3 regions of the Neorhizobium phenanthreniclasticum genome follow, and region 3 is predicted to be linked to each of the others. Evidence: predicted binding sites of a transcription regulator. Region 3 holds the regulator's gene; each other region holds the start of a gene.
The links. The regulator LexA, encoded in region 3, represses DNA repair genes until DNA is damaged. The targets are predictions, from matches to a motif close to TGTTCNNNNTGTGTTCNG.
Positions count from the first base shown of each region.

Region 1: a site for LexA is predicted at 4,996-5,013, ahead of ABK249_RS16515 (ATP-dependent helicase). Genes of this name have one in related genera too.
Region 2: a site for LexA is predicted at 4,723-4,740, ahead of ABK249_RS03240 (DNA recombination protein RmuC). Genes of this name have one in related genera too.

Region 1 covers NZ_JBEAAL010000011.1:213,708-221,223, forward strand. Annotated here, with positions in the region: gene ABK249_RS16495 (zinc-dependent alcohol dehydrogenase family protein) at 1-556, opposite strand, end outside; gene ABK249_RS16500 (hypothetical protein) at 649-1,386, shown strand; gene ABK249_RS16505 (DUF488 domain-containing protein) at 1,389-2,000, shown strand; gene ABK249_RS16510 (DUF488 domain-containing protein) at 2,012-2,458, shown strand; gene ABK249_RS16515 (ATP-dependent helicase) at 2,467-4,956, opposite strand; gene ABK249_RS16520 (efflux RND transporter periplasmic adaptor subunit) at 5,232-6,440, shown strand; gene ABK249_RS16525 (efflux RND transporter permease subunit) at 6,437-7,516, shown strand, end outside.
Region 2 covers NZ_JBEAAL010000001.1:651,302-658,817, forward strand. Annotated here, with positions in the region: gene dapD (2,3,4,5-tetrahydropyridine-2,6-dicarboxylate N-succinyltransferase) at 1-601, shown strand, start outside; gene dapE (succinyl-diaminopimelate desuccinylase) at 609-1,805, shown strand; gene ABK249_RS03220 (hypothetical protein) at 1,789-2,385, shown strand; gene truA (tRNA pseudouridine(38-40) synthase TruA) at 2,400-3,155, opposite strand; gene fmt (methionyl-tRNA formyltransferase) at 3,155-4,090, opposite strand; gene def (peptide deformylase) at 4,146-4,661, opposite strand; gene ABK249_RS03240 (DNA recombination protein RmuC) at 4,773-5,966, shown strand; gene ABK249_RS03245 (ribokinase) at 6,016-6,915, shown strand; gene ABK249_RS03250 (methyl-accepting chemotaxis protein) at 7,111-7,516, shown strand, end outside.
Region 3 covers NZ_JBEAAL010000020.1:120,651-128,166, forward strand. Annotated here, with positions in the region: gene gltA (citrate synthase) at 1-309, opposite strand, end outside; gene ABK249_RS23225 (ComEC/Rec2 family competence protein) at 599-3,094, shown strand; gene lexA (transcriptional repressor LexA) at 3,075-3,797, opposite strand; gene ABK249_RS23235 (VOC family protein) at 3,997-4,869, shown strand; gene kdsA (3-deoxy-8-phosphooctulonate synthase) at 4,874-5,722, shown strand; gene eno (phosphopyruvate hydratase) at 5,842-7,116, shown strand; gene ABK249_RS23250 (FtsB family cell division protein) at 7,371-7,516, shown strand, end outside.

The DNA of each region.
Region 1 (7,516 bases), on a different contig from region 3:
TCGCCACCCTTGCGCCCATGGCGCGGGCAATCTGCAGCGCATAGATCGAGACGCCGCCCGTGCCGAGCGCGAGCACCGTGTCGCCGGCCTTCAGCCTGCCGATTTCGACCAGCGCCCGCCAGGCGGTCAAACCGGCGGTGGTGATCGTCGCCGCCTCCACATGGCTGAACCCTTTGGGCGCCAGCGTGAAGGCGGTTGCCGGTCGCACCGCATATTCGACCGCGAACCCGTCGATGCCGTCGCCCGGCACGCGCGAAAAGCCGCCCGACGGCGGCGGACCGTCCTGCCAGTCCGGAAAGAAGCAGGAGACGACATGGTTGCCCGGCCTGAACTCCGTCACCCCTTCGCCGACCTCCTGGACCACGCCCGCGCCGTCCGCCATCAATATCCGGCCATCGGTCGGCGTCCTGCCGCTCGCGACGCCAAGATCATGAAAATTCAGCGAGCTTCCATGCAGCGCCACCCGTATCTCCCCCGGCCCCGGCCGGCCGGGATCAGGCAGATCGACAAGCTTCAGGGCATCGAGCCCGCCGGGGGCTGTGACGATGGCTTTCATGGTGGCCTCCTCCAACTTGGAAAATCTTCGGTCCCAGGTAGCGGGTGGGGTGGTGGAGGGCAAGGTTGCGGAAACACCCTCAAAACTAAGGGATGATCGTCTTTACATTCTATGTGAAATTAAAAGGGGAGTTAGAGGGGGAAAAATTGATACTTCTTATCACTGAAGTTACTGAAATGAGTTCCGGAAACTTCTGCGTAGCGGGATGGGATCAACAGAACCAGCGAATGGTTCGGCCTTTGCCAGCCGGGAGCAATTGGACGTTAGGACTCTTAACGCAATTTGGGGTCGCACCTGGCGCAACGATAGAGTTTCTTCCGTCGCAAATGCATCTTAACGGGGTTTTCCCCCATTGCACAGAAGATACGTCGGTAGATATTGCTCACACTGTTAATTTGAATGGAATGCCGCCTAATTGGTCCGCTGCAGGAATGCCACCGCTCTATCCAACGGTGGCCTTGGCGTTTGGCGGAAACGTCGCCCATAACAGTCAATGGAACGGTATCTGCCAAGGAGTTTATGTACCTGTAGGCACTCTTGTAAACTCGCTCTCCGCGATAAGTATTTCGCGAAATTCCATCGTGTTTATAGAGGAGTTTGATAACATTACAGGTGTAATGAAATTAAAGGCGGTGGTGAATGATGGCACGTTACGTTATAAGCTGGCGGTGAGTAGCGCGTTGCTAAAAAGCGCCTGGCGTAACGGCGGATTGCCTCTACTTCAAAATTCTCTACCGCCTGGGCCGAGATTTTGTATCAGGCTAGGATTGGCCCGGGCGTTTGATAACCCACCATCAAGATGTTACATGATGGTAAATGGAGTGCACTAGCCATGCGTCATATCGAGTCGAATATGATTTGGACGATCGGTCATTCCACTCATTCTTACGAGGAGTTTCTGAGTTTGCTGCGGCGCGCGGGTATCACCGCGATCGCGGATGTGAGGACTGCGCCCTATTCGCGCCATTTCAGCCAGTTCAATCAGGATGCCCTCAAGAAAGAGTTGCGGCTTGACGGCATCGCCTACTCGTTCCTAGGAGACGAGTTGGGAGGTCGACCCAAGGGCAGCAGGTATTACTGCGATGGTGTGGCGGATTACGAAGAGATGGCCCGTGCCGATGAATTTAAGAAGGGGCTGGATCGCGTCATGGAGGGAGCCACGAAATACCGTATTGCCCTCATGTGCTCCGAGCATGATCCCTTGGATTGCCATAGATGCCTGCTGGTCGGCAGGGCTCTTGATCAACGGGATGTCGCCGTCAGACATATTCTGACCGACGGCTCAATCGTTTCTCATCGGGAGATCGAGGAGAAGCTTCTTGCGATAACCGGATCGCAGAACGACGACCTGTTCCTTCTTCCGAAGGAAAGGTTGACAAACGCATATCGTCGAAGATCGCTTAAGGTGGCCTATGCTGAGCCAGCTTTGGCGAGCAGCGCCTGATGTTCTGATCTATGACAAGAATAGATATTTCGACAATCGGTTTCACCAAGACGTCAGCTGAAAACTTCTTCGAGCGCCTGCTAAAGGCCGGCGTCAGGAAGGTGATCGATGTCCGTCTTCACAACACGTCGCAACTCGCAGGTTTTGCCAAGGCCGAAGACTTGGCCTATTTCCTGAAGAAGGTAGGCGGGATCGACTATATGCATCAGCCGCTGCTTGCACCGACTTATGATATTCTCAACGCCTTCAAGAAGCAGAAGGGCGATTGGAATGTCTATCAGCGGCGATTTCTGAGCCTAATGGCCGAACGGGATATCGAGAGCCGATTAAAACCGGACCTCCTGAGCGGGGCCTGCCTGCTTTGTTCGGAAGACAAGCCGCACCACTGCCATCGGCGGCTTGTCTGCGAGTACCTAAATGACAAATGGGATGGCCGGCTCGTAGTTAAGCATCTCTGACGATCAACTCATACCCGCTCCACAAACCCCTCAAGCACCCGTTTCTGCCCGGCCCGGTCAAAATCGATCGTCAGCTTATTCCCCTCGATCGCCGCGATATTGCCGTTGCCGAACTTGATGTGGAATACCCGGTCGCCGACGGAGAATTGCGAGGGGGTTTCGGTGGTGGATTTCGCCACCAGTTCGCCCTCGATGGTGCGGCTGCGCGGGCCGCTTTCGCCGTAGCCGATGCGTTCCACCGCGTGGCCGGAGCGGGTGCCCCAGTTGTCGCGGGTCGCGTCGGTCTTGTTCTGTTGGGCGCGTTTCCAGCCGGGGGTCGAGTAGGTGTTGGCGAAGGGATCGGCCTTGTCGAAGCGCGATTGGCCGTAACCACCGCGTCCGCCGCCATATCCCCCGTAATTCGTATCGGCGACGGCGACGTCCACATGCATCTGCGGCAGTTCGTCGAGGAAGCGTGACGGCATGGTGGATTGCCACAGCCCGTGGATGCGGCGGTTGGAGACGAACCAGATATGGCAGCGCCGCTTGGCGCGGGTAATCCCCACATAGGCGAGGCGGCGTTCCTCCTCCAGCCCTGCGCGGCCGCCTTCGTCGAGCGCCCGCTGATGGGGAAAAAGGCCTTCCTCCCAGCCGGGCAGGAAGACCGTTTCGAATTCGAGCCCCTTGGCGGAATGCAGCGTCATGATCGACACCGCATCCATATCCTCGTTCTGCTCGGCATCCATGACCAGCGACACGTGTTCCAGAAAGCCGCGCATCGACTCGAAGGCTTCCATCGAGCGGATCAGTTCCTTGAGGTTTTCGAGCCGGCCCGGCGCTTCGGCGGATTTGTCGTTCTTCCACATGTCCGTATAGCCGGACTCTTCGAGGATCTGCTCGGAAAGTTCGATATGCGGCGTGTTCTCAAGCTTCTGGCTCCAGTTCCGGAAGCTTTGCACCACGTCGAACAGGGCCTTGCGCGCCTTGGGCTTCAGTTCGTCCGTCTCGATGATATCCGCGGCAGCCTGGAGCATCGGGATATCGCGGGCGCGGGCATAGTCGTGCAGATAGCGCACGGTCGTATCGCCCAGGCCCCGCTTCGGCGTGTTGATGATGCGCTCGAAGGCGAGATCGTCGGCCGGCTGGCAGACGAGGCGGAAATAGGCCATGGCGTCGCGAATTTCCATCCGTTCGTAGAAGCGCGGGCCGCCGATGACGCGGTAGTTGAGGCCGAGCGTCACGAACCGGTCTTCGAATTCGCGCATCTGGAAGGAGGCGCGCACGAGGATCGCCATGTCGTTCAGCGCATGCTTTTTCCCGTCGGAATCGCCGCGCTGCAGCCGTTCGATCTCCTCGCCGACGGCGCGGGCTTCCTCTTCGGAATCCCAGGCGGCATGCACGATCACCTTCTCGTCGTCGGGGTTCACCCGGTCGGTGAACAGCGTCTTGCCGAGGCGGCCTTCGTTATGGGCGATCAGACGGCCGGCGGCGCCGAGAATATGTTCGGTGGAACGGTAGTTGCGCTCCAGCTTGATCACCCTGGCGCCCGGAAAATCCTTCTCGAAGCGCAGGATATTGTCCACCTCCGCGCCGCGCCAGCCATAGATCGACTGGTCGTCGTCGCCGACACAGCAGACGTTCTGGGGCACGCCCTTCGGCCGCTGCGCGAGCAGGCGCAGCCACATGTATTGTGCGGTGTTGGTATCCTGATACTCGTCGACGAGGATATAGCGGAACCTGTTGTGGTAATCTTTCAGGATATCCGGGTTCTGGCGGAAGATCGCGATCGGATGCAGCAAAAGGTCGCCGAAGTCGCAGGCGTTCAGCGTTTTGAGCCGCGCCTGATAGGCGGCGTAGAGCTCGCGGCCCTTGCCGTTCGCGAAGGCCCGCGCATCGCCTTCGGGGATATCGGCGGGCAGCAGGCCCTTGTTCTTCCAAGTGTCGATCATGCCGGCGAACTGCCGGGCCGGCCAGCGCTTGTCGTCGAGCCCTTCCGCCTGGATGAGCTGCTTGATGAGGCGGATGACGTCGTCCGTGTCGAGAATGGTGAAGTCGGAGCGGAGCCCTGCGAGTTCCGCGTGGCGGCGCAGGAGCTTCACGCCGATCGAATGGAAAGTGCCGAGCCAGGGCATGCCTTCCACCGCGCCGCCGACGAGCACGCCGATGCGCTCCTTCATCTCGCGGGCCGCCTTGTTGGTGAAGGTGACGGCCAATATCTGCGAGGGGAAGGCCCGGCCTGTCTCAAGGATATGCGCGATGCGTGTCGTCAGTACCCGCGTCTTGCCGGTGCCCGCGCCCGCGAGCACGAGGACGGGGCCGTCCAGCGTCTCGACCGCTTCGCGCTGCTCCGGGTTGAGGCCTGACAGATAATCGGGGGCGCGATGCTGATCCCGGGCGGCCATGGCGCGCGCTGCGATGCCGAGCCCGGCATTTCCCGCAGGCGGCGGGGCAGGCGCCTTGCGCGGCGCCGGTTCGGGCTCCTCGTCGAAAAACGGGATGTCGTCGAAACTGTTACTCATGCGGCCAATGTAATGATTCGGACCTGAAAGACCAGAAAATGTTCCTCTTTTATTCCTAGTCTCTCCATAAGTCCCGGCTAAATTGTGGAGTGGCGGGTCGCTGCTCCGTCAGAAAACCGCAATTCGGGGGGCGTCATGTATGCATCCGATCTAACAAACCCGTGAGATTTCGTGAGGTTACATTTCCGTAAGGTACGGAATCTCCCATTGCCTGTGCACATGCAAAAAAGGATACTTGCTCTGGAAATTGGAATGCGCGCCACCCGGAGACCTGAATGCGGATTTGGAAACAGCTTCTGCTGAGTATCGTGATTCTGGCCGGAGCCTTGTGTCTATGGGTATTCATGGTCCCGAGCGCCGGTGAGATCCTTGCGAAGATGGGCGTCCCGGGGCAGGTGGTGGCTGCGATCCGTCCCGAACAGGCGAAATCCGCGTCGCAGGGTGCAGGCGGCGGTAATGCTGCAGCGCAGCAGCCGGGCCGGAGCGGCCAGGGTGCCGGCGGACAGCGCGGCCAGGGCGGCGGCAACCGCCCGACCATGGTGGTCGCCGAGCCGGTTTCGACCGGCACCGTCAACGACCGCCTGTCGGCGATCGGCAGCGGCGAGGCGATCCAGTCCGTCATCGTCATGCCGCAGGCCTCCGGTACGATCCATGAGATCATGGTCGCGTCCGGTCAGAAGGTCGTGAAGGGCCAGGTGCTTGCCCGCCTCGACGACGACGAACAGATGATCGAGCGCGATAAGGCAGAGGTGGCGCTCAGGAGCGCCCAGGAGAAATCCGTCTCCTACAAGAACCTGCAGTCGGTCTCCCGCCTCGACGTGTTCGATGCGCAGATCGCCGAAGAGGCGGCGAAGCTTGCCCTTTCCACTGCTGAACTCAATCTGAAGCGTCGCGATATCGCAGCGCCGATCGACGGGATTGCGGGCATCGTCGCGGTCAATATCGGCGACAATGTCACGACGCAGACCAATGTCGTCACCATCGACGACCGGTCGGCGATCCTCGTCGATTTCTGGGCGCCCGAGCGTTTCGCCATCGCCATCGAGCCGAACCAGCCGGTCGAGGCGAGCTCGATCGCCAGACCGGGCCGGATCTTTTCCGGCAAGGTGGAAGCAATCGACAACCGCGTCGATCCTGCAAGCCGCACGATGCGCATCCGCGCCCGCGTCGAAAATCCGGGCGACGTGCTGCGTGCCGGCATGTCCTTCAGCGTCAGCATGCGTTTTGTGGGCGAGACCTATCCGGCCGTCGATCCGCTGGCCATCCAGTGGGACGGTGAAGGCTCCTACGTCTGGCAGATCAAGGACGGTAAGTCGGTCAAGACCCGGGTGCGCGTCGTGCAGCGCAATCCCGATGCGGTTCTCGTGGAAGCTCAGCTCAACGAAGGTGACATGGTCGTGACGGAAGGCCTGCAGCGCGTGAGGGAAGGGGCGCCCGTGCGCATCTTCGGCACGCCGGAAACGGCCGAGGTGGCGCGCCAATGAAGATCGAAATCCCGAGCTTTGGTCACGACAGGCAAGCGCATTCAGGCGACGGCAAATCCAGCCAGACGTTTACGGCGCTCTTTGTGAGGCGGCCGATCCTGGCTGCGGTCCTCAATACGCTGCTCGTCGTCGCGGGCCTTGCGGCGCTCGCGGGCGTCGAAGTGCGCGAACTGCCGGATGTCGACCGGCCGATCATCACCGTGCAGACCAATTATGACGGCGCCTCGCCGCAGACCATGGACCAGGAGGTCACCCAGGTCATCGAGGGGGCCGTCGCCCGTGTCAGCGGCCTCAAGGCGCTTTCCTCGCAGTCGCAGTTCGGTTCGAGCCGGGTGACGATGGAGTTTAACGATTCCGTCGATCTTTCGGACGCGGCGAACGACGCGCGCGATGCGGTCGGTCGCATCGCGAACCAGCTCCCGGACGACGCCGACGAACCGCGCATCGTCAAGGCGGATGCCGATTCGGATGCGATCATGCGTCTGGCGGTCACCTCGTCCAAGCTGTCGATGGAGGATCTGACCCAGTTGGTTGACAACGAGATCGTCGACCGGCTGGCTGCGGTCGAAGGCGTTGCCGACGTCCAGCTTTACGGCGATCAGGACAAGGTATTCCGCGTGGACGTGAACCAGGCGGCGCTCGCCGGGCGCGGGCTGACCGTTGCGGATGTCTCCGAGGCTCTGGAAAGCGCGGCGCTCGACGTGCCGGCAGGTTCCCTCAAGAGCACGACGCAGGACATCGTGGTACGCACCACGGCCAGTCTCACGACGCCCAGGGATTTTGAAAACGTGCTGATTGCGCCGAACATCCGGGTTTCGGATGTGGCGACCGTTTCGCTCGGTCCGGACGACGGATCCACGGTGCTGCGGTCGAACGGCGTGCAAGGCATCGGCCTTGGCATCATCCGCCAGGCGCAGTCGAATACGCTCAATATTTCCGACGGCGTGAAGAGCGCGGTGGCGGAACTGCAGAAGACGCTGCCGGAAGGGACGCGCATCGCGATCACCAGTGACGACGCGCTCTTCATCGAAGGTGCGCTGCACGAAGTGGAGATCGCGCTCATCCTGTCGGCGACG
Region 2 (7,516 bases), on a different contig from region 3:
CAATTCCACTTGGTGGGACAAGGTGCCGTCGAAATTCGAAGGCTGGGGCGAGAATGCGTTTCGCGCAGCAGGGTTCCGCGCCGTGCCTAACGCGGTGGTTCGCCGTTCCGCCTATATCGCGAAGAACGTGGTGCTGATGCCCTCCTTCGTGAACCTCGGCGCCTTCGTCGATGAAGGCACGATGGTCGACACCTGGGCGACCGTCGGTTCCTGCGCGCAGATCGGCAAGAACGTACATCTCTCCGGCGGAGTCGGTATCGGCGGCGTGCTGGAACCGATGCAGGCAGGCCCCACTATCATCGAGGACAATTGCTTCATCGGCGCCCGTTCGGAAGTCGTCGAAGGCTGCATCATCCGCGAGGGTTCGGTGCTCGGCATGGGCGTTTTCATCGGCAAATCGACCAAGATTGTCGACCGCACGACCGGCGAAGTCATGTATGGGGAAGTGCCGCCCTATTCGGTGGTCGTGGCCGGCACCATGCCGGGCAAGCCGCTGCCGAACGGCGAACCGGGCCCGAGCCTCTATTGCGCCGTGATCGTCAAGCGCGTCGATGAAAAGACCCGCTCCAAGACCGGCATCAACGAACTGCTCCGCGATTGAGCGAACAATGTCCACATCCGATCCCGTCATCAATCTCCAGACTCTCATCCGCTGCCCTTCGGTGACGCCCGCCGAAGGCGGTGCGCTTTCGGCACTGGAGGCCATGCTCCTGCCGCTCGGCTTCAAGGTGGAGCGCATGGTGGCGACGGAACCGGGCATGCCGGACATCGAGAACCTCTATGCGCGACTCGGAAACAAGGGCCCGCACCTGATGTTCGCCGGCCACACGGACGTGGTGCCGCCGGGCGACGAAGCCTCCTGGAGCCATCCACCCTTCGCCGCCATGATTGCCGGCGGTGAGCTTTTCGGTCGTGGCGCGGTGGACATGAAAGGCGGCATCGCCTGCTTCGTCGCGGCAGTCGCACGCCATATCGAAAAGCATGGCATGCCAAAGGGCTCGATCTCTTTCCTGATCACCGGCGATGAGGAAGGCCCGGCCGTCAACGGTACGGAAAAGCTGCTGAAATGGGCAGCCGAGAGAGGGGAACGCTGGGACGCCTGCCTAGTCGGCGAACCGACCAATCCGGACGCCCTCGGCGACATGATCAAGATCGGCCGACGCGGCTCGGTCTCCGGCAAGGTGAGCGTTCTCGGCGTCCAGGGTCATGCGGCCTATCCGCATCTTGCCGACAATCCGCTGCGCGGGCTGTTGCCGCTTGCCTCGGCGCTGATGGATCCGCCCTTCGATACGGGAACGGATAATTTTCCGCCCTCCAACCTGGAGGTGACCTCGGTGGATGTCGGCAATCCGGCCACCAATGTCATTCCGGCCAGGGCAAGCTTTGCTTTCAACATCCGGTTCAACGACACCTGGACCGCTGATACGGTGAAAGCCGAGATCCTGCGGCGGCTCGATGCCGCCGCAGCCGGCAGCCCGCTTCGCCCGGGCCGCGATCCGGTCCGCTACGAGATCACCTGGGCCGAACGGCCAAGTCATGTGTTCCTCACCCGCAACAATGCGCTGATCGCCTCGCTTTCCGAAGCGGTCGAAACCGTGACAGGCAGGACGCCGCAGCTTTCCACCACCGGCGGCACATCGGATGCCCGTTTCATCAAGGATTACTGCCCGGTGGTGGAATTCGGCCTCGTCGGCCAGACCATGCACATGGTGGATGAACGGGTAGCCCTTGCCGATCTGGAAATACTCACCCAAATCTATGGGACTTTCATCTCCCGCTGGTTCGATAATGCCCTCCTACCATGAAGTCAGGCTCTATCTTAATGGCCTCTGGCTGTTGATCAGAGGCGACGCCCAAGGTTTCCGGCTCCTCGACATTTCCGATCGAGGCATGATGCGCTCGTTCTGGGCTTTCGTCTGGTGCCTGCCGGCAGCAGCGATTTCCTGGCTGTGGTGGCGGGCCTATCTGCTCGAAGGCATGCCGGCGGGTGCGCGGGTCGGCGGGCTTTTCTTCGTCCGCATGGCGATGCTGGAGGTCTTCAATTGGCTGGTGCCGCTGATTCTTGCCGGCATTCTCTGCGCGCTGCTCGGCATCGGGCGGAAATTCTCGGCCGTCGTCGTCAGCGTCAACTGGCTCTCGGTTCCGTTCGCCTATCTCTACGGCCTGCTCAGTCTGCGCTTCCTGTTGCCTTCCAGCCTCGACGCGTTGCTGGCGCTCGTCCACTTCGCCCTGCTCATCGCCATGGTCGTTTCCGTCTCACGGGTGATGCGGATGATCTGCGGGCCGCAGCCGCTGATGGTCACGGGCCTCGTCCTGGTGCTGATCGTTCCGGGCATGCTGCTGACCGAAGCATTGCAACGCTTCCTCGGCATCTATCCGTTCTGACTATCTTTGCGGGATCACGGATCGCCGGGATAATCGACCTTCATGAAATAAAGGCCTTCCGGCGGCGCGACCGGCCCGCAGGCCGAGCGATCCCGCGCATCCAACGCGGCGCGCACATCTTCCGGCGTCATCTTGCCCTCGCCCGCAAGCTTCAGCGTGCCGGCGAAGGAGCGGATCTGGTTGTGCAGGAAACTCTGGGCGCTTGCCCGGATTTCGATCAGGTCGCCGGTGCGGGTCACATCCAGCCGGTCGAGCGTGCGAACCGGGCTCGTCGCCTGGCAGTGGGCCGAACGGAACGTCGTGAAATCATGGTGCCCGACCAGCGTCTGCGCCGCTGCGTGCATGGCTTCGTGATCGAGATGGCGCGCCACCCACCATGCGCGCTTGGCCTCCAGCGCCAGCGGCGAGGGCCGGTTGAGGATGCGGTAGAGATAATGCCGGCGGAGCGCCGAAAAGCGCGCATCGAACGTCTCATCGACCGCCTGGACGTCGAGCACCGACACCTTTTCGCCCGCCATCATCAAATGGGCGTTCAATGCATTGCGCAGCTTATAAGGCTTCCACTCGCGCGATAGATCCGCGTGGATGACCTGACCCACGGCGTGAACGCCGGAATCCGTGCGGCCCGCGCCGCGGATCGAGACGGTTTCGCCGGTCAGCGACAGGATGCCGCCCTGGAGCGCCGCCTGCACCGAGTGGCCGTTTTCCTGCATCTGCCAGCCGACATAATTGGTGCCGTCATATTCGACGGTCATGCGGTATCGCGGCATCAGGAGAGCCTCGCCCCGGCCGGGATCGGCGTGCCGCGCAGGAAATCGGCCGCCGCAAGCGGCTTGCCGCCTGCTTTCTGAAGCTTCAGCAGCCGGACGGCACCATCACCGCAGGCGACCGTCAGCGCGTCATCCAGCACCATGCCTGGCTGACCACGCCCCTCCCTCATTTCGGATGCCAAAACCTTGATGCGCTCCGGCCTGCCGTTGATCTCGGCCTCGAACCAGGCGCCGGGAAAGGGCGACAGGCCGCGAATATGGTTATGAACATCCCGCCCCGGTTTCGAGAAATCAATGCGCGTCTCGCCCTTGTCTATCTTGGCGGCATAAAGCACGCCCTCTTGCGGCTGCGGCGTCAGCGGCAGGTCGCCGGCTTCCAGTTTCCCCATCGCCTCGACCATGGCGCGGGCGCCGACCAGCATCAGCTTGTCGTGCAGTTCTCCCGCCGTCATGTTTTCGCCGATCTCGACTTCCCTAGTAAGCGCCACCGGCCCCGTATCGAGGCCTTTCTCCATCTGCATCACCATCATGCCGGTCTTCTCGTCTCCTTCCATGATCGCCCGCTGTATGGGGGCTGCACCACGCCAGCGCGGCAGGAGCGACGCATGGCCGTTGTAACAGCCGAGCCGCGTGCCGGTGAGGACCGCTTCCGGCAGAAGCAGGCCATAGGCAACGACCACGGCCACGTCGGCGTTCAGAGCCCGGAATTTCTCGCGCTCTTCCGGATCCTTGAAGTTGGCGGGCGTGAAGACGGGAATGCCGAGAAGCTCGGCCGCCTGATGTACCGGCGACTTGACGAGATCAAGCCCGCGCCGGCCGCCCGGCCTCGGCGGCTGCGTATAGACCGCGACGATATCATGGCCCGCCTGCTTCAGGCCCTCAAGCGTCGGCACGGAAAATTCCGGCGTGCCCATGAAGATGATTCGAAGAGACATGGACGTTCCACGCTTGGAAAGCGCGCCTTCAAACTGAAGATCGCCGGTTGAAGCCCTAAACGGCCTTCGCCTTGGCGGCCTTGGTGAACTTCTTGATCACCATCTCCCGCTTCAGACGCGAGATGTAGTCGATGAAGAGCACGCCGTTCAGGTGATCGATCTCGTGCTGCAGGCAGGTGGCAAGCAGGCCATCGGCCTCCACCATATGTTCCTTGCCGTCCCGGCCGATATGCTTGACCGTGACAGCCGCGGGCCGCTCCACCTCGGCGTAATATTCCGGAATAGAAAGGCAGCCCTCCTCGTAGACGGACCGCTCGTCGGAGGATTTGACGATCTCCGGGTTGATGAAGACCTGCGGGTTCTTCTCTTCGCCCTCCCGGGCAACGTCGATGACGAGAAGCCGGCGCGGCACGCCGATCTGGATCGCCGCAAGGCCGATGCCAGGCGCCTCGTACATGGTCTCCAGCATATCGTCGGCAAGCCTCAGGAGTTCGTCATTTACCTGTTCGACGGGCTTGGAAACCTGGCGCAGGATCGGGTTCGGGAGAATAATCAGCGGTTTGATGGTCATGGCTTCCCATAACGTAACTTTTTTTCGGAAGAAACAGGGATCGCTTCGCTTTTTTATATAATGTTCACGTTTTGATCTTTTCAAGCCGCGGAATTCTGTTAGCTTCCCGCCATGGATGATCTTCTCGCACGTCTCCCCGCGCTTCTGGCCGACCAGCAGGCTGTGGCCGTTGCAGCCGCAGCGGCGGCGCTAGTTATTCTGCTCGCGGTGTTTTTTATCAACCGTCGCCAGCGGGAAATCGCCCGGCAGGCGGTCGAGGCGGAAGCGAGGCTTTCCGAACTCCTTCGTGCCCAGAGCGAGATGCAGGGCCGGCTGTCGGCCATGGCGGAGACGCTTTCGGCGCGGCAATCGGAACTCAACCAGGCTGTCAGCCAGCGTCTTGATGGCATGACGCACCGGATCGGCGCGACGATTACCGAACAGACCAAGTCGACGCATGAGAATCTCCGCCGGCTTCAGGAGAGACTCGCCGTCATCGACGCCGCGCAGAACAATATCCAGACGCTTGCCAAGGATGTCGTCGGCCTGCAGGCGATCCTGTCGAACAAGCAGACTCGCGGCGCTTTTGGCCAGGGGCGGATGGAGGCGATCGTCGCGGACGGCCTTCCGCTCGGCGCCTATTCGTTCCAGGCACTGCTTTCCAACGGCACCCGGCCCGACTGCCTCATCAAGATGCCGAACGGCGCACCGCCGCTGGCAGTGGATGCCAAGTTCCCGCTGGAGGCCTGGAATGCCTTTCGCGAGGCTGCCGCACCAGAAGCGAGGCGGGCGGCTGCGCAGCAGTTCCGCCGCGATCTGGACGTGCATATCAAAGACGTTTCCGAGAAATACCTCCTGCCGGGCGAAACCCAGGAGATGGCCTTCCTCTTCGTGCCGTCGGAATCGATCTTTGCCGAGATCCACGAGCATTTCGAGGGCGTGGTGCAGAAGGCGCAACGCGCCCGCGTGGTCTTCGTATCGCCTTCTCTCCTGATGCTGTCGATCCAGGTCATCCAGGCAGTCCTGAAAGATCAGCGGATGCGCGAACAGGCGCATCTCATCCAAGGCGAGGTGGCTCTTCTGGTGGAGGATCTGGCCCGGCTCGACGACAGGACACGCAAACTTCAGGCGCATTTCCTCGCCGCCCAGAAGGATGTGGAGCAGATCATCACGTCCACCGACAAGCTCAATCGCCGTGGCGCCAGGATCGAGGCATTGGAACTGGAAGCGCCGGCAGACGCCGAAGCATCCCGCGACGCGCCGCAGGCCAAGGTCGTCGAAAGCCGCACCGGCCTGCTCAAGCTCAGGGTGGTTGACGAGGAGTGACGCTCTCGGGCAGTGTCGCGCGACTTTACACCAGCAAGCAGGCCTGCCCATGATCACTGTCCTCGGCTCCATCAACATGGATCTCACCGCAACGACCGAACGCCTTCCGCAGCCCGGTGAAACCGTTGCAGGAACGAGCTTCGCAACGGCTGCCGGCGGCAAGGGCGCCAACCAGGCGCTCGCGGCACGGCGCGCCGGAAGCACGGTGAAGATGGTCGGAGCCGTCGGCGAAGATAACTTTGCCGGACCGGCGCTCGCCCTTCTCGATGAAGCTAAGGTCGACCTGTCCGGCGTCGCACATGTCAGCACGCCGACCGGCACGGCGCTGATCCTTGTCGGCGGCACAGGCGAGAATATGATCGCGGTCGTGCCCGGCGCCAACGGCACCGTGAGTGAGGCACAGGCCCACGCGGCAGTCGAAACCATGCAGACCGGCGACATCCTGATGTTGCAACTCGAAATTCCGGCCACCACGGTGGAAGCGGCCCTCAAGGCGGCGCGTGCAAAGGGGATTGTAACGCTGATGAATACAGCGCCGCTGACGGATGACGCTGCACGGCTTGCCCGGCTTGCCGATATCGTGGTCGCCAACGAGACGGAATTCGAGCTTCTTGCGGGGCATCCGATCCCGGATGCCGCCACGCGCAAGACCGCATTGGAAAAGCTGCATTCGAAAACCGGCCAGACCTTCGTGGTGACACTCGGCGGCGATGGCGTCGTAGCCGTCCGTGAGGGTCGGTTCTTTTCTGCTGAAGGCCTCAAGATCGAACCGGCCGATACGGTCGGGGCGGGCGACACGTTCTGCGGCTACCTGGCCGCCAGCCTGGAACAGGGACTTGAATTTGCCGAAGCACTCCGCAGGGCAGCGGTTGCCGGCTCGCTCGCCTGCCTTGTCCGCGGTGCGCAGCCGTCCATCCCGCTCGCCGATCAGGTCGATCGCCGAGTCTGAAGTAGGCGGCAACCGTGCTGTTGCGATGTAAATTCCGGCTGCGCTGATTTCAGTCAAAGTTAAGATATCGATCCTAGGGTGTCGCCAACACCTCCGCGGCAGTGGATTCGCCAGCTATCCCTTCCGCGGCAGCCCCATGACGGGGCGCCTCCAGGTGAATACTCCCCTTTGATACCCTGCTGAAGGCGCGAGCCCATGTTTCCGCTGAAGATCAAGTCCCTGTCCACGAAACTGATCCTTGTGACGAGCCTGGCAATCGCTGCAGTTCTCGTCATCTCCAACCTCTTCCTGATCTCCCAGACACGCAGCCGCGTCTCGTCGCTCACCATGGCTCAGGCCGAGGCGGAGGCTCGCTCGATCGCCAACGAAGTCGCCGTCGACATGGGACAACTCGCAGGCGCCGCCCGATCGATCGCCGGCGTGATCGGTCGCGGTCATGCGGGCGATTACCTCGATCGCAAAGGCGTGGTCGATGCCCTGAAGGCCAATCTCGAGCAGAACGCATTCGCCTATGGCAGCTGGTTCGCAGAAGCGCCCGGCACCTTCGACGGCAAGAACGCCGACCTTGTCGGAAACAAGGAGATGGGGGCGAACAAGAAGG
Region 3 (7,516 bases):
GTCCTTCTTCTGGGCGGCGGTCGGCAGTTCGCCGTAGAGAAGCAGGTAGCAGGTTTCCAGGAAGTCGCCGTGCTCGGCGAGCTGCTCGATCGGATAGCCGCGATGCAGCAGGATGCCTTCGTCGCCATCGATATAGGTGATCTTGGATTCGCAAGATGCTGTCGAAGTGAAGCCCGGATCGTAGGTGAAGGTACCGGTCTGCTTGTAGAGGGAGCCGATGTCGATTACGTCCGGACCGATGGAGCCCGACTTGATCGGCAGATCGACTTGTCTGTCGCCGACTACCACGTTTGCGCTTTTATCCGTCATGCTGATCCTCCAACCTTTTGGCGGCGTGGCGCCCAAAAAGCGCCACAAGAATTAAGCGTCCGATGCTTTGCTATATGATCCGAAAGCTGATGCCAAGCAGTCGTTGGTAGCATTTTGTGCAGCGCGAAAGAATATTAGGCAACCGCTTTTGCTTGGGCTTCCAACTTGTTGTTGCAACCCGGTTCAGGTCTCTGGGATTGCTGAGGTTTCCCGGGCAGTTGACGGGAGGGCGGGAAACGCGCAGGTTGCATCGTCGCATGATTTGGCGACGGGGCGGGCTTAGCGTTTCATGTCGGAAGACACTGCGTTTCCGAAGCTGATCAAGACGGGGCGGCCGGCAACCAGGCCGATGGATTTCGCGTTCGGCGAAGACGCATCCCGATCGGTGGACCAGGGGCATCTTTCGGAGCTTTCTCCAGCCTTCGAACGAAGGTCGGTGGTGCATCCGGGGAGGGCGCTTCCGCATCGTATATCCGTGGGTTTGAAGCGCCTGTGGCGCAATGCGCCGTCCATGATCTTGGAAGAGGAGGCGCATGGGCATGGCTTCCTCTTCGTTCCCGTTGTCGTCGGTGCAGGGGCCGCATGCTGGTTCTCCTTGCCGCAAGATCCGGCTTTTCTGCCGTTTTTTGTGGCTTTTCTCGCATGCACCATAATTGCTGCCATAACGCGTCACCAATTCGGCATGGCACGTATCATCCCGGTCGCCGCCGCACTCTTTCTCGGCGGCATGATGCTCGCGGAGCTGGAAACATGGAGGCAAAGTACAGTCGTTCTCGACTCGCCGGTGACGACCGAACTGACCGGCGTGGTCGAGCGGCGGGAAATCGATGCGAATGGACGCTGGCGCTATTTAGTCCGCGTCGGACGGACAGCCAATCCCGAGATCCGACGCCCTCCGGAGCGGGTGTCGCTGCTTGCCAGGGCGCGGCACGAATCTGCGGAAACCGGCGAGACGATCAGCGGCCGGGTACGCATATCGCCGCCTTCGGGGCCTGCGCTGCCGGGGCTTAACGATTTCGCCTTCTCTTCTTATTTCGATGGTATCGGCGCCGTCGGTTTTTTCTATGGAGTGCCGAATAAGGAGGCAGGCCCGGCGTTGCCGCGAGCCTGGATTGCAGAATTCGAAAGCGGGCTTTTTGATCTGCGCAGCGCCATTGCAAGCCATATTCGCGAAACGGTGCCGGGCGATGCGGGCGCCTTCGCAGCCGCGATCGTGACCGACGAACGCCGGGCTATTTCCAAGGAGACCACCGAGGCGCTCCGGCTTTCCGGACTTGCCCATATCGTCGCGATCTCCGGGCTGAACATGGCGCTTGCCGCCGGCATCTTCTTTGTCGGCGTCCGCACTGTCCTTTCGTTTTTTCCCGGGTTTGCCCAGGCCTATCCGGTGAAGAAGATCGCTGCCGCCGGCGCGCTCGTGATGGCGACCGCCTATTACCTGATTTCCGGCTTCGGTGTTTCGGCCGAGCGGGCGTATATCATGATGGCGGTCATGCTTGTCGCAGTCTTCTTCGACCGACCGTCGATCAGCTTGCGCAACGTGGCGCTTTCGGCCCTGATCATTATCGCCGTTTCGCCCTCGGAAATCCTGGGGCCCAGCTTCCAGATGTCCTTTGCGGCTACCGCAGCGCTGGTCGCCGGTTATGCGCTCTGGAAAAATCGATCGAAAAAGCACGATCCGGAACCGCTGCAAATTCGTCACCCTGTGGTGACGCCGGTACTGGCTTCCTGGAAATTCATTGCGGGCATTCTTGCCACGACCCTGATCGGCAGCACGTCGACGGCGATCTTTTCGGTCGAGCATTTCCATCGGATTGCGACCTACGGCGGCCTGGCGGCAAACCTCGCCGCCATGCCGATCATTTCTTTCGTGGTCATGCCGGCCGGACTGGTCGGCATGCTGCTCGTACCGTTCGGGCTCGATGCGCCTTTCCTGAAGCTCATGGGTCTCGGCCTGGAAGCGGTGATCTCCATAGCAAGACATGTCGCGGCCTGGGGCGGCGACGCCGGTATCGGTCGTCAGCATCCCTGGTTCCTGCCTGTCTCCACGGCCGGTTTTCTTCTGCTGACCCTTTTGAGAAGCAGGCTTCGGCTGGTCGGCATTCCGCTCGTTGCCGCCGCATTGCTGTTCTCCTGGCACGAACGATCGAAGCCCCTGCCGGATATTCTAGTTGCCGAGGACGGAACGATGATTGCCGTGATAGGCAGGGAAGGTATTGCCACCAACCGCACCCGTCCGCCCGATTTCATCTACGGCCAGTGGAAACGGGCACTTCTCCTGGGCGATCCCATAAAACCGGACGTGTCATCAGCAAGAGATAAACCGCCCGATGGGAAGCCTGAGGAGCGCCGCGAGCTGACGCAGGCCGAAATCGAGACGGCGCGGTCCCGCATCAGGCAGGTGCCTGCCGGTCATTTCGTATGCGAGCCGCGTGTCTTCTGCGGGGTGAAAACTTCCGGGGGCACCAACATAGCCTCCGTCGAAGACAGCCGTTATGCCGGTGCGGCCTGCGATGCCGCCCATATCATCATCGCGCCGCGCGCCCGTTTCGATCACTGCCGCTCCGGCGCATTGATGATCAACGGCAATGCTTTGCGAAAGACTGGTGCGCTCGAAATTTCCCTGCACGGCGCAGCCGACATCCGGCAATGGACTATTCGCCCCGCCATGGCCGGCCATGACCGCCCCTGGAGCAGGCATCGCCACTATGACTGGCGGAACAAGATGTTCGCCTCGGCGCTCCCGGAACCGCTTCGGCAATTGATCAATGGTAACGGCGGATGAGGCCGACCAGCTTGCCCTGGACCTTTACCCGGTCGGGCGGGAATATCCGGGTTTCGTAGGCCGGGTTCGCGGCTTCCAGCGCGATCGAGGCGCCACGGCGGCGGAAGCGCTTCAGCGTCGCTTCCTCCTCGTCCACCAGCGCTACGATGATGTCTCCCGGATTGGCGGTGTTGCTGTTGCGGATGATCACCGTGTCGCCGTCCAGGATGCCGGCCTCGATCATCGAATCACCCTTGACTTCCAGCGCGTAATGTTCGCCGGAACCAAGCATCTCGGCGGGCACTGCGATATCATGCGTGTTGTTCTGGATCGCCGAGATGGGCACGCCGGCGGCGATGCGGCCCATGACGGGAACCGTGGTGGCGTTGGAGAGATCGTCGTTGGCTGCGGGCTTGGCCGGAGCGGCAGCGACCGGCTGCGGCTTGCCGAGGCTGCCCTCGATAACACTCGGCGAGAAGCCGCGGCGTGGCTGCAGGCTCGACTGATAGGCTTCCGGCAGCTTGATGACTTCAAGGGCACGTGCCCGGTTCGGCAGGCGGCGGATGAAGCCGCGCTCCTCCAGTGCGGTGATCAGCCGGTGGATGCCGGACTTCGACGCGAGGTCGAGCGCGTCCTTCATTTCGTCGAAGGAGGGCGGCACGCCGGATTCCTTCATGCGTTCGTGAATGAACAGAAGCAATTCCTGCTGTTTGCGCGTGAGCATATTTGGCACCTTGAGAGTCGGAAACAAATCAAGAACATACACTATATGTTCCATATGTGTTCCGCAAGTCCCTAAATTTTCGTGAAGTATGATGATTTTTCTTCATGGATGTCTGCAACATATCTCTTTCGACACCACTTGCTCGAAGCCGATCCGCTGCCAATGTAGTGCTGCGATTCCGGATTCTGGGGGCTCTCGCGTGAATGCTAGACTAATCGATCATCTCGTTCTGCCGGTGGCGGACCTTGCCGTCGCGCGTTCGCGACTGGCAGAACTCGGATTTACAGTTGCGCCGGAGGCCTTTCATCCTTTCGGCACGGCCAATGCCTGCGTGTTTTTCTCGGATGGGGCCTATCTGGAGCCGCTGGCGATCGCCAACCGGCGTCAGGCGACAGCCGCGGCCAAGCGCGGCAATGTCTTCACCGCCCGGGATCTCGACTTCCGCAAGGCGCGTAACAGTCAGGGCTTTTCGGCCCTCGCGGTTGCCACGGGCGATGCGGCAGCCGATCACGCGCGTTTCAGGCTGCGCGGGATTTCCGCGGGCGATATCCTGGAATTCTCCCGCGGCGTGAAGATGCCGGACGGTTCCGAGACTGAGGCAAGCTTCCGGCTGGCCTTTGCGGGAGACGAGCATGCGCCGGATTTCTTCTTGTTCTCTGCACAGCGGATCAATCCGCTGCCGGCCGATCGAGGCGAACTGGAACGCCATTCCAATACGGTGACCGGCTTGAGCGAGATCGTTCTTTCGGCCGCATCGCCCGACGATTTTGCGCCCCTGCTCGAAGAGGTGCTGCTTGCGAAAGCCGGGATCGAAGCTGCGGCCGTGGAGCTTGTCGCTTCGAACACGCGCATCCGCGTCATGCAGGATCAAGATCTCGAATCGGAATTCGCCCTTGCGCCGTTGCCGAATGCCGAAGGTCTGCGCGGCCGGGCGATCATCTTCAAGACTGCCGATCTTGCCGTGACAGAGATCATCCTTGCTGCTAATGACGTCGCATTCGTCCGTCGGGAGGGCCGTGTGCTGGTCCAGGCGGCGCCCGGCCAGGGTGTGTTGTTCGGTTTCGAGGAATAGTCTCATGGAAGTCTCCGCCAATCCGCGCGTCTCCGTCGGCGAAGGGCACGGCAAGGTCGTCTTCGCACAGGATGCCCGCCTGTCGCTGATCGCCGGCCCGTGCCAGATGGAAAGCCGCGACCACGCCTTCATGATGGCGGGTGCGCTGAAGGAGCTTTGCGACAAGCTCGGCATCGGGCTCGTCTACAAATCATCCTTCGACAAGGCGAACCGCACGTCGATTTCCGGCAGGCGCGGCATCGGGCTCGAAAGCGCCATGGAAATCTTCGCCGATCTGAAGAAGGAATTCGGCTTCCCGGTTCTCACCGACATTCACACGGAAGAGCAGTGCGCCATCGTCGCACAGACGGTGGACGTGCTGCAGATCCCGGCCTTCCTTTGCCGCCAGACGGACTTGCTTGTCGCTGCGGCGAAAACCGGCCGCGTCATCAATGTCAAGAAGGGCCAGTTCCTGGCACCCTGGGACATGAAGAACGTGTTGGCCAAGTTCACCCAGAGCGGCAATCCGAATGTGCTGCTCTGCGAACGCGGCGTCTCTTTCGGTTACAACACATTGGTGTCCGACATGCGCTCGCTGCCGATTATGGCGGCGATGGGCGCTCCGGTCGTCTTCGACGCGACGCATTCGGTCCAGCAGCCGGGTGGACAGGGCGGCTCCACCGGCGGCCAGCGCGAATTCGTCGAGACGCTGGCGCGGGCGGCCGTTGCCGTCGGTGTCGCCGGCCTCTTCATCGAGACCCACGAGGACCCGGACAATGCTCCGTCTGACGGTCCGAACATGGTGCATCTCAAAGACATGCCTCGGCTGCTGGAAAAGCTGCTTGCCCTCGATGCGGTCGCAAAGGCTGCCTGAAGCGCCTGCCTGAAAAAGCGCGAAAAGCGGCTGCATTGTAATTTTCGTGTCACTGACTGTGGGACATGTTCAGTGACCCGAACCGTATAGATCCGACGTCCAAGCCCAGGGAGAGTCTTTTGACCGCCATCACCGATATCATCGCCCGTGAAATCCTCGACAGCCGCGGTAATCCGACGGTTGAAGTGGACGTTTATCTGGAAGACGGTTCTTTTGGCCGTGCAGCTGTTCCGTCCGGCGCGTCGACCGGCGCGCACGAGGCGGTCGAACTGCGTGACGGCGGCAAGCGTTACGGCGGCAAGGGCGTCGAAAAGGCTGTCGAGGCGGTCAACACCGAGATCTTCGATGCGATCGGTGGTTTCGATGCCGAAAGCCAGATCCACATCGACAAGACGATGATCGCGCTCGACGGCACGCCGAACAAGTCGCACCTCGGCGCCAATGCCATCCTCGGTGTGTCGCTCGCCGTCGCCAAGGCCGCCGCCGAATCCGCCGGCCTGCCGCTCTACCGCTACGTGGGCGGTCCGAACGCGCATGTCCTCCCCGTTCCGATGATGAACATCATCAACGGCGGCGCCCATGCCGACAACCCGATCGACTTCCAGGAATTCATGATCATGCCGGTCGGCGCCGATACGCTGCGTGACGCGGTGCGCATGGGTTCGGAAATCTTCCATGTCCTCAAGAAGGAACTCGCCGCCCAGGGGCATAACACCAATGTCGGCGACGAGGGCGGTTTCGCTCCGGGCCTGAAGAGCGCCCCGGAAGCCCTCGATTTCATCATGAAGTCGGTCGAGAAGGCCGGCTACAAGCCGGGCGACGACGTCTGCCTGGCGCTCGACTGCGCCTCGACGGAGTTCTTCAAGGACGGCAAATACGTGATGGAAGGCGAAGGCCGCACGCTGGAATCCGGCGCCATGGCCGATTACCTCGCCGAGCTCGTCGGCAAGTATCCGATCATTTCGATCGAGGACGGCATGGCGGAGGACGACTGGGACGGCTGGAAGGCGCTCACCGACAAGATCGGCGCCACGTGCCAGCTCGTCGGCGACGACCTCTTCGTCACCAATTCCGCGCGTCTGCGCGACGGCATCCGCATGGGTGTCGCAAACTCCATCCTCGTCAAGGTCAACCAGATCGGTTCGCTTTCGGAAACGCTCGATGCCGTCGAGACCGCCCACAAGGCGCGCTACACGGCTGTCATGTCGCACCGTTCGGGCGAGACGGAGGATTCCACCATCGCCGACCTCGCGGTCGCCACCAATTGCGGACAGATCAAGACCGGCTCGCTGTCGCGCTCCGACCGCCTTGCCAAGTACAACCAGCTCATCCGCATCGAGGAAATGCTGGGTCCGCAGGCGGCTTATGCCGGCCGCGGCATTTTGAAGGCCTAAACTCCACGCCCCTCCCTCACCCTCTCCCCGCACGCGGGGAGAGGGGATGTCCCTCCGCGCGGCGTTGTGAATGGGCAAAACGGCGCGACATATTTCTTCTCCCGTCAGAACTTACGGGGCTTCCACGTCCTGAATGTCGAGATCGGCGGACTCGATTCTAGTTAGCGATTGCTTAAGCAAGTTCTGCGAATTTGAAATTCTGTTCGGATCGATTTCTGCGATCCCCGTAGAGCGTGACAAGGCGTTGATTGGGCATGTGGACGAAGCATCACAGACAAAGAAAATTCGGTCGTTTTGTCCTCCCCGCCATTACCGTCGCCTTCCTTTCATACTTCGGCTATCATTCTGTGCATGGTGATCTGGGTCTGATCGCCACCGAGGAATTCGAGCGTCAGCGGCA